DNA from 3 places in the Fructilactobacillus cliffordii genome. Region 2 is predicted to be linked to each of the others. Evidence: predicted binding sites of a transcription regulator. Region 2 holds the regulator's gene; each other region holds the start of a gene.
What was found. Region 2 encodes CtsR, which represses protease genes until heat stress. Its sites were predicted from a motif close to TTGGTCAAAAAAGGTCAAANA; they were not measured.
Positions count from the first base shown of each region.

Region 1: M3M38_RS06680 (ATP-dependent Clp protease ATP-binding subunit) is a predicted target of CtsR. The motif match lies at 2,062-2,082, and genes of this name have one in related genera.
Region 3: M3M38_RS03915 (ATP-dependent Clp protease ATP-binding subunit) is a predicted target of CtsR. The motif match lies at 1,505-1,525, and genes of this name have one in related genera.

Region 1 is NZ_CP097117.1:1,342,968-1,346,241, forward strand. Features, by position in the region: gene M3M38_RS06680 (ATP-dependent Clp protease ATP-binding subunit) at 21-2,033, opposite strand; gene M3M38_RS06685 (phosphocarrier protein HPr) at 2,496-2,762, shown strand; gene M3M38_RS06690 (glycosyltransferase family 4 protein) at 2,888-3,274, shown strand, end outside.
Region 2 is NZ_CP097117.1:1,230,186-1,233,459, reverse strand. Features, by position in the region: gene M3M38_RS06075 (ATP-dependent Clp protease ATP-binding subunit) at 1-995, opposite strand, end outside; gene M3M38_RS06070 (CtsR family transcriptional regulator) at 1,015-1,488, opposite strand; tRNA gene M3M38_RS06065 (tRNA-Pro) at 1,633-1,706, opposite strand; tRNA gene M3M38_RS06060 (tRNA-Arg) at 1,713-1,786, opposite strand; tRNA gene M3M38_RS06055 (tRNA-Leu) at 1,792-1,877, opposite strand; tRNA gene M3M38_RS06050 (tRNA-Gly) at 1,893-1,964, opposite strand; tRNA gene M3M38_RS06045 (tRNA-Thr) at 1,969-2,042, opposite strand; tRNA gene M3M38_RS06040 (tRNA-Leu) at 2,055-2,137, opposite strand; tRNA gene M3M38_RS06035 (tRNA-Lys) at 2,163-2,235, opposite strand; tRNA gene M3M38_RS06030 (tRNA-Val) at 2,242-2,314, opposite strand; gene M3M38_RS06025 (L-lactate dehydrogenase) at 2,562-3,274, shown strand, end outside.
Region 3 is NZ_CP097117.1:770,046-773,319, forward strand. Features, by position in the region: gene M3M38_RS03905 (cytochrome c oxidase subunit II) at 1-322, opposite strand, end outside; gene M3M38_RS03910 (LCP family glycopolymer transferase) at 340-1,329, opposite strand; gene M3M38_RS03915 (ATP-dependent Clp protease ATP-binding subunit) at 1,607-3,274, shown strand, end outside.

The sequences.
Region 1 (3,274 bases), 110 kb from region 2:
AGTTGCGGGTTTTGCGGTCATTATTGTGCTGTTACGTGAATTTGATCATCTTTGATATCGGCCACCAATTTCTTGGTTTCCGGATGATCTAAGAGGTAACTCGCGGTCGGGTCTTCAATTTGTTCTTGAATAACCCGACGTAATGGTCGAGCTCCCATGGCCGGATCGTAGCCTAATTCAACTAATTTTTGCTTAGCCGGTTGGGTAACCGCCACGTTAATGCCAGCGTCTTGCAGGTTCTGGTTCATGTCGTCTAACATGAGGTCCACAATCTTAACCAAGTTGCTCTGGCTTAACTGGTTAAACTCAACGATGCCGTCAAACCGATTTAAGAATTCGGGTTTGAAGTAGGCACCCAGTTTGTCTAAGACGGAGTGAGTCTTGCCGTTTGCTTCTGCACCAAATCCGACGTTTGAACCAGCGTTGGTCCCGGCGTTACTGGTCATGATGATGACCGTGTCCTTGAAGGAAACCGTTCGACCTTGTGAATCGGTTAGGCGGCCGTCATCTAACACCTGTAAGAAGGTGTGCAGAACGTCTGGATGAGCTTTTTCAATTTCATCAAACAGAATCAAGCTGTACGGGTGCCGTCGTACTTTTTCGGTTAACTGACCAGCTTCGTCGTACCCAACGTAACCCGGTGCAGCTCCAATTAATTTGGCAACCGATTGTGGTTCTCGGTATTCAGACATATCAAACCGAATCAAAGCATCTTTAGAACCAAAGAGTTGGTTGGCTAATTGCTTAGCTAACTCAGTCTTTCCGACTCCAGTTGGACCGACGAAGAGGAAGGAGCCAATTGGTCGACCAGACTTATTAAAGCCGATCCGATTTCTTTGAATGGCCTTCGCTACTTGGGAAACCGCTTCGTCTTGTCCAATCACGTTTTCTTCTAAGTTGTGGTCCAACTGCTTGAGTTGTTCTTTTTCTTGATCTTCCAAGTCACCCACAGGAATGTCGGTGATTTCTTCGACCACTTGTTGCATGTCTTTTTCCGTAACCGTGTTGTTATTGGTGTTGTAGTTTTTTGCACCCCGGTCTCGTTGTGCTTCTAATTGCTTTTCTTGGTCGCGATAGAAAGCAGCTTGTTCATAATCTTCCTTATGAAGGGCGGCTTCCTTTTGCTTCTCCGCTTGGGCAATCTCTTTTTCGATGGACTGGGGATCAATGATGTTGAGCGTTAAATTCTTTCGTGATCCCGTTTCATCCATTAAATCAATGGCCTTATCTGGTAAGAATCGATCATGAATGTAACGGTTAGAAAGATTGACGGCTGCTTCAATCGCCTTGTCCGTGTAGTGAACGAGGTGGTAATCCTCATAGTTCTTTTGCAAGCCTTGTAAAATCTTAACGGCTTGTTCTGGACTAGGTTCGTTGACCATGATGGGTTGGAACCGGCGGGCGAGGGCCGAGTCCTTTTCAATTTCGCGGTATTCCTTCAGTGTGGTGGAACCAATTAACTGAAAGTCACCCCGGGCAAGGGATGGCTTCAAAACGTTACCGGCATCCAAGCCACCTTCAGAGTTACCTGCTCCTATAATTTCATGAATTTCATCAATGAAGAGAATAATGTTAGAATCAGCTTTAACCTCTTTAATCAGTTGCTGCATTTTCTTTTCAAATTGACCTCTAATTCCGGTTCCTTGAATAATCGAAACCATGTCAATCTGGATGATCCGCTTGCTTTGCAATTTTTGCGGCACCGTTCCATCTGCAATCTTTTGGGCTAAGCCTTCCACAATTGCCGTTTTTCCGACACCAGCTTCTCCAATCAATACTGGGTTATTTTTGGAACGCCGGTTTAAGACCTCGATTGCCCGTGCCGTTTGTTCATCCCGGCCAATCACGGGATCTAGTTTTCCTGCCCGTGCGAGCTTGGTTAAATCAGTTCCATAAGTAGCTAAAATTCCCTTTTGATCGTTGTTACCGTTACTACCTTGCGTTCCGGTAGCACCGTTTTGATTACTTCCTTGCATGGAGCGAATTAAATCATCAAGATTTCCAAATCCGTATGCACCTTGTTGTCCTTCCATGGTACAACCTCCTTTTAATCAATGTTCATCTTTGACCTTTGTTGACTTTTGTTTGTGTTTATTATTATACTCACCTCGAATTTGGTTTCAAGTATTTACATCTCTGGGAAAATTGAGGAGCAATTATGGTAAAATAAATGAGGAAACAGAAAGGAAGCGAATCCAATCGAAGCAACGAAGGAAGCGTTTACAGAAAAACTAGAACAGCTGCAAAACGGAACCATTCAGGAGCTTACCGTACAACCGGATCAGTTCTTTGTTTTCCAGCAAGCTTTCATGGATTATCCCACTAGAAAACGAGTGGTCGGAACCGCGTTTGAAAACGGCGTGGTGGTGTATCACTACGCAGCGGATAATTAAGGAAAGTTTAATAATCTGCGCTAAGGCGCAAAAACTTGTATTTTGACCGATATATTGGTACTCTTAGAGTATAAATATGGTTAACAAAGGGGTGCGTTTATTATGGAAAAACGTCAATTTAAAATCACTGCAGAAACTGGGATTCATGCTCGTCCGGCTACTTTTTTGGTGCAAACCGCCAGTAAATTCGACTCTAACATTACGTTAGAATATGAAGACAAGACGGTTAACTTAAAGTCAATCATGGGAGTTATGTCACTTGGGGTCGGTCAAAACGCAGTGATTACCATCACTGCTGATGGTGACGATGCTAAGGATGCCTTAGAAGCTATCGCCAAAACCATGAAAGAAGAAGGCCTAATCGAATAGTCGATTTTTGGGTTCAAAAGAGTTGCTCCGGCAACTCTTTTTCTTTGGGTTCATAGTTTGCAAACCACCTGGGAAACCAATATAATTTAGTTGTTTATCGTCAATTTGAAAGGGTGAACCGGCGCTTGAATATCGGCTTATTTACAGATACATATTTTCCCCAAGTTAGTGGAGTGGCAACTTCCATTAAAACGTTAAAGGATGAATTAGAACGACGGGGTAATCATGTTTATATCTTTACGACCACGGATCCAAATGCGGATGAGAAACAGGAAGCAGGGATTTACCGCTTCTCAAGCATTCCGTTTATTTCGTTTACAGAACGACGGATTGCAGTTCGGGGGCTTTTTCAGGCCACCCAAATTGCGAAGGGATTGGATTTAGACTTGGTTCACACTCAAACTGAGTTTTCGATGGGGGTGATTGGCAAGTTTGTGGCTCGGAACCTTAACATTCCATGCGTGCACACTTACCACACCATGTACGAGGACTATCTACACTACGTTGCCAAC
Region 2 (3,274 bases):
GCATCCGACTCAATGTGTTTTTGATATTCATCTAAGGTAGTGGCCCCCATCATTTGGAGTTCACCCCGGGCTAACGCTGGTTTTAAGATATTCGAAGCATCAATCGCTCCTTCAGCTCCACCAGCCCCAATCAAGGTGTGCAGTTCGTCCACAAACAGGATTACGTTCCCGCTGGTTTGAATTTCGTTAATCACTTTCTTCAAGCGGTTTTCAAATTCACCCCGGTACTTGGTTCCAGCCACTAAGGATCCCATGTCCAGCATCATAATCCGCTTGTTCAACATGTCCTCCGGAACCTTCTTTTGAACAATTTTTTGAGCCAGGCCTTCCGCAATCGCGGTCTTTCCGACCCCTGGTTCTCCAATTAAAACGGGGTTATTTTTCGTTCGCCGACTCAAGACCTGAATGGCCCGTCTGATTTCCCGGTTCCGACCGATAATCGGATCCAGTTGACCATCGCGAGCTGTCTTAGTGAGATCCTTTGCCAACGAATCCAACGTAGGGGTTTGGCTTTCATCAGTTTGTTGTTCACGCGCAGCGCCCACGCCCTGATCTGGCACTCCCATCTTACGAATCGTAATCTTGCGAACTTCTTCTGGAGTGGTACCTAAGCCAGCCATGATTCGGGCAGCAACTCCCTTTTCGTCAGTCGTTAAAGCCAACAGCAGGTGTTCAGGTCCGACCTTTAGGCTGCCGTATTGTTGGGCAATCCGAGCGGCCAAGGCAATGATTTCACGCATTTTCGGTGAGTAACTTAAGTACGTAGTATCCTCTGCATCCAGATTACCGTAGCCAAGCCGTTGTTCAATTTCTTCAAATACATCTTGATCCGTGATGGACAACTGCGTTAAGGTTTCGTAGGCAATTCCGGTTTTTTCTAGCGTCAGCGCCAGCAGGAGGTGTTCGGTCCCCACTGCTTGATGCTTAAAGCTACGAGCTTGATCCTGCGCGATGTTTAATACTCGTTTGGCACTCGGAGTCAATGAATCTGCCATAAAGTAAATCTCCTTTCGGTTAGCATTCGTACCGTAATCGGCTTAACAGCGCCGTTAGCACGTTTGCTCGCACTTTTTCTTCTGTTTCAGCATCAGTAATTGCAATTGCTTCATGAGTTAAGATGGAAGAGATCATGTTAACTTCGCGGGTTGAAAGTAACCCGTTGTTATAAAGGGTGGTCAAAATATCTTCTTCGTCTTTTTGGGTAATTCGGGTTCCAATGGAAGCCACTAACTGGTCAAACACGTCCGTGTCACTCGCTAGATCAATCTGTTCAATCCGAATGTAACCACCGCCACCCCGCTTACTCTGCACAACGTAGCCGTCTCGCAGCGTAAACCGCGTTTTAATCACGTAATTAATCTGAGAGGGAACAACGTCAAAGTGGTCGGCAATATCTGAACGTCTGATTTCCACTTCTGCCGTATCCGCACTAAGTAACAATTGCTTTAAATATTCTTCGATTGTATCTGACATGCTGTGATGTGTCATATCGTTCATCTCGTCTCTGACTAATGTTGACTTTAATTATATAATATCCACAGCAAATAACAAGCAAAGGACCTTTTCAAACCATTAACTATACAAAAAAGTATTGGCTAACTTTAGCCAATACTTTTAATTTAAATAAGTTAATCGGGAAGACAGGATTCGAACCTGCGACCCCCTGGTCCCAAACCAGGTGCTCTACCAAGCTGAGCTACTTCCCGAACAAATGCACCTAGCAGGAGTCGAACCTGCAACCTTCTGATTCGTAGTCAGACACTCTATCCAATTGCGCTATAGGTGCATAAATGCCGAGGACCGGGATCGAACCGGTACGGTCATTACTGACCGCAGGATTTTAAGTCCTGTGCGTCTGCCAATTCCGCCACCCCGGCATAAACATAGAAAAAAGCGGAAGACGGGATTCGAACCCGCGACCTCCACCATGGCAAGGTGGCGTTCTACCACTGAACTACTTCCGCATAATGCCGACTAGAGGACTCGAACCTCCGACCTCATCATTACTAGTGACGCGCTCTAGCCAACTGAGCTAAGTCGGCAAAAATAATGGATGCGGACGAAGGGACTCGAACCCCCACGTCGCTAAGACACTAGAACCTAAATCTAGCGCGTCTGCCAATTCCGCCACGTCCGCATGTTATTATTTTTACATTTACAAATGAGCCGTGGCAGGTTCGAACTGCCGACCCTCTGATTAAAAGTCAGATGCTCTACCGGCTGAGCTAACGGCTCATGTAATGGAAGATACAGGGCTCGAACCTGTGACCCTCTGCTTGTAAGGCAGACGCTCTCCCAACTGAGCTAATCTTCCATAAATGAGAAGCAAAACAGTTACATCGTTTTGACAACTATTAAATCATAGCATCAGATTGAAAAACCGTCAATACTTTTCACGAACTTTTTTCAGACCAAATTTTACTGGAAACATTTCTTCCTTACTAATTAAAATTTACCAGCTGTACTTACGAAAACGGTTGCAATTGTATGTGAAAAGTAACACTTTCAATGTTATAATTTAGCTGTATCTTAATATTATTACCACTGAAAGGATGACAGTTATGACTAAGAAACACCAAAAAGTTGTTTTGGTTGGAGACGGAGCCGTGGGTTCATCATACGCCTTTGCCATGGTACAACAAGCATTAGCTGAAGAATTTGTCATTGTTGATATTAACAAGGACCGGACCGAAGGAGACGCAATGGACTTGGAAGATGCCATTCCATTTACGGCTGCCAAAAACATTTACTCCGGTGACTACCCAGATTGTAAGGATGCTGACCTGGTGGTTATCACAGCCGGTGCTCCCCAAAAACCGGGTGAAACTCGTCTCGACTTGGTTAACAAGAACTTAAAGATTTTATCTTCCATCGTTAAACCAGTGGTTAACTCCGGTTTCGACGGCATCTTCTTAGTAGCCGCTAACCCAGTTGACATCTTGACTTACGCTACCCAAAAGATTTCTGGTTTTCCAAAGGAAAAGGTTTTTGGTTCCGGTACTTCTTTAGATACCAGCCGGTTCCGGGTGGCAGTTGCCAAAAAGTTTGACATTGACCCCGCTAGTGTTGATGCTTACATTTTAGGTGAACACGGTGACTCCGAATTTGCTGACATCGACGAAGCTTCCGTTGGTAACGTTCCGTTAGTAAAATACGCTGCTGATCGTGGTGTTTCCAAAGACACCCTCTTAGAATTAGAGGATGATACTCGGAACAAAGCTTACCAAATCATCAACAAGAAGGGTGCTACTTTCTACGGAGTCGGAACTTCCCT
Region 3 (3,274 bases), 460 kb from region 2:
AATTTGGAACAACAACGTCTGGAGCATCGATATTCGTTAAGCTATTTTTAAAAACAAATAGAGAAAGTAATAGAAAGGCTGGGATAATCAGAAAAAGTGATTTAACCCAGCTGTGCGTTTCAAAAATACTTTTACGACTATGTCTAAAGCGATGGTTAGGCGAATGATGTTCATTTAAAACAGGGCCATTTGCTCTGTAGTCATAAATGAAAAATGCCAAAAGACCAAACACAACCACGATCGTTATCAGTGCAATAAATAATTTATTATTGAGAAAGAGATTCAAAAGAAACAAAAAATACTTAAATTTAGAGTATTCCATCAATTAATCCTTCCCTTTTAATTTAAAGCAATGTCTCCCGTGGTGGCCTTAGGAAGATCTAAGCTGTTTCTAATCTGATCCGTTGTTTTTTGAAGTTGTGATTGCGGAGTAACTTCCATATCTTGTCCTCCAATTACCTCTCCAGACTGACCACTTAAGTAAGTATTTTCAATGTTCTTGCGAGCAGAAAGGTAGCCGGTTGCAATCGCAGATAAATCAGAAAATTGCAAATCGGTTTGCGTGTTTTTAGCAATAGAATCGATGAAACCTTGATTTAGTAATGAAGTTACGGATCCACTCTTAGTAACTACCCCTTCAAGTAATTGCCGTTGGCGCTGTTCCCGACCGAAATCACCTCGAGGATCGTCATAACGCATCCGGGAGTAAGCCAAGGCCTTTTTCCCATCCATTTTAGTGGGTTGCCCCTTTGTAAAATGATAACCTTCGTAATCAAAGGTTAATTCAGGAGAGATGGTTACACCCCCCACTTGATCAACCACTTGCACTAACCCACGCATGTTAATCATGGCATAATAATCAATCGGGATATTCAACATCTTTTGCACCGTCTGAATAGCAGTCTTAGCACTTCCATAAGCATAGGCAGCGTTAATCTTAGCGGGTGATTGGTCTGGATAGCCTGGGATGTTAACCGCCGTATCCCGTGGAATACTGGTAATCAACGTCTTATGTGTATTCGGGTTGATGGTAACTACCATCATGGTATCCGTCCGACCTTTGTAAGTCCGACCCAGTTCCCCCGTATCGGTTCCCATGAGTAAAATGGAAATCGGTTTTTTGTTCTTCAATAATGCATTGGTATCACGTTCTTTTTGTAACCCAGCACTGTTATAAGCCTTGTTAACAGCGTTTTTGACAGCAAAGTATTTATAAGATCCAAAGGCTATTCCACCAACCAAAAGGACCAAAATAATCGTCAAAATAATGTTGCGGGTTCGATGTGATCGTTGGGGCCGTTGATCACGATCTAATCGACTTTCGTCCATACGGATAATCTCCTTTTTCTACATAAAGTCCAAACAACAATAGTTACAGTTTACCAAACAAAAGTAGATTTTAAAACATTAAGTTGGGCGTGTTCCCCATGATGCTTGAATTTAACCCCAGATTTTGCCTAAATTTTGACTTTTTTTGACTTTTGCAAGCTAATTACTGTTCTTTTTGGTTAAGAAAGGTTAAACTTTAAACATAGAGATTAATTTAAATCTCTGTCGGGAAATCATCTAATTGCTTTCTCAAAAACTTAGGAAAGAAGGATTTTCTATGCCAAGTAATTTTGGAAATGACCCATTCGGAAACAACGGAATGGATGACTTATTTAACAGCTTTTTTAACAACATGGGGAACAACCCCAATGCTCGTTACGTCGTTAACGGACATGAATTAACTCCAGAACAAGTGGCCGAAATGCGCCGCACTGGTCAGATTCCTGGCCAAACTGGACAACACAATGTCACACCAAATCAAACTAATCAACAAGCAAATCAAAAACAAGAAAGTTACCTTGACAAAATCGGTCGCAACTTAACTGACGAAGCCAAACAAGGTTTACTGGATCCCGTAATTGGTCGGGACAAAGAAATTCAAGAAACTGCCGAAATTTTGAGCCGGCGAATTAAAAACAACCCGATTTTAGTTGGAGATGCCGGAGTTGGTAAAACAGCAATCGTTGAAGGATTGGCACAAAAAATTGTCAATGGTGATGTTCCAGCTACCATCAAGGACAAGGAAATCATTTCAATTGACCTTTCTTCTCTAGAAGCCGGAACTCAATACCGGGGTGCCTACGAAGAAAACATTCAAAAGTTAGTTAAAGAAGTTGAACAACGTAAAAACGTCATTCTCTTCTTTGATGAAATTCACCAAATCGTTGGTGCCGGTGCTTCTGGGGATGAAAATGGTGGCAAGGGGCTTTCTGACATCTTGAAGCCAGCTTTATCTCGTGGTGATATCTCAATCATTGGAGCTACTACCCAAGATGAATACCGAAACACCATCATGAAAGACGCTGCTTTGGCCCGTCGTTTTAATGACGTTGTGGTTAATGCGCCTAGCAAGAAGACGACCTTTGAAATCTTACAAGGAATTCGGAAGTCTTACGAAGAACACCACCAAGTTAAATTACCTGATGATGCTTTGAAGGCTGCCATTGACTACTCAGAACAATACATTCCACAACGATCATTGCCAGACAAGGCCATCGACTTAGTTGACATGACCGCAGCTCACTTAGCTGCTAAACACCCAGTAACTGACAAAGTTAGTCTGGAAAAAGAATTACAAGCCGCAAAGCAACGAAAAGAAGACAACGCTAACGCGGAAAACTTCGAAGCTGCTGCTAAAGACAAAGCTCGGATTGAAGAATTAGAAAAACAATTAAACAATGAGTCTGACAATTCTGAAACTCCAGTGGCCACTCCTGCTGACATTGCTGAATCAGTAGAACGTTTGACTGGAATCCCAGTTTCACAAATGAGTTCAGACGATATGGAACGCTTGAAGGGCATGGGAAGTCGGCTCAAATCACACATCATCGGCCAAGATGAAGCTGTGGATGCCGTTGTTAACGCCATTCGGCGGAACCGGGCTGGTTTTGATGATGGTAACCGTCCCATTGGATCCTTCCTCTTCGTTGGACCAACTGGGGTTGGTAAAACTGAATTAGTAAAACAACTGGCTAAGGATATGTTTAACAACCAAGATTCCATTATCCGGCTGGACATGTCTGAATACCAAGATGAAACCGCAGTTTCTAAGATGATTGGTGCCACCGCTGGATACGTTGGTTACAACGACAACGGTAACACCTTAACGGAACGAGTACGGCGGAATCCTTACTCCATTGTCTTACTTGACGAAATTGAAAAAGCTAACCCCCAAGTAATCACCCTATTACTGCAAGTAATGGATGATGGTCGATTAACTGATGGG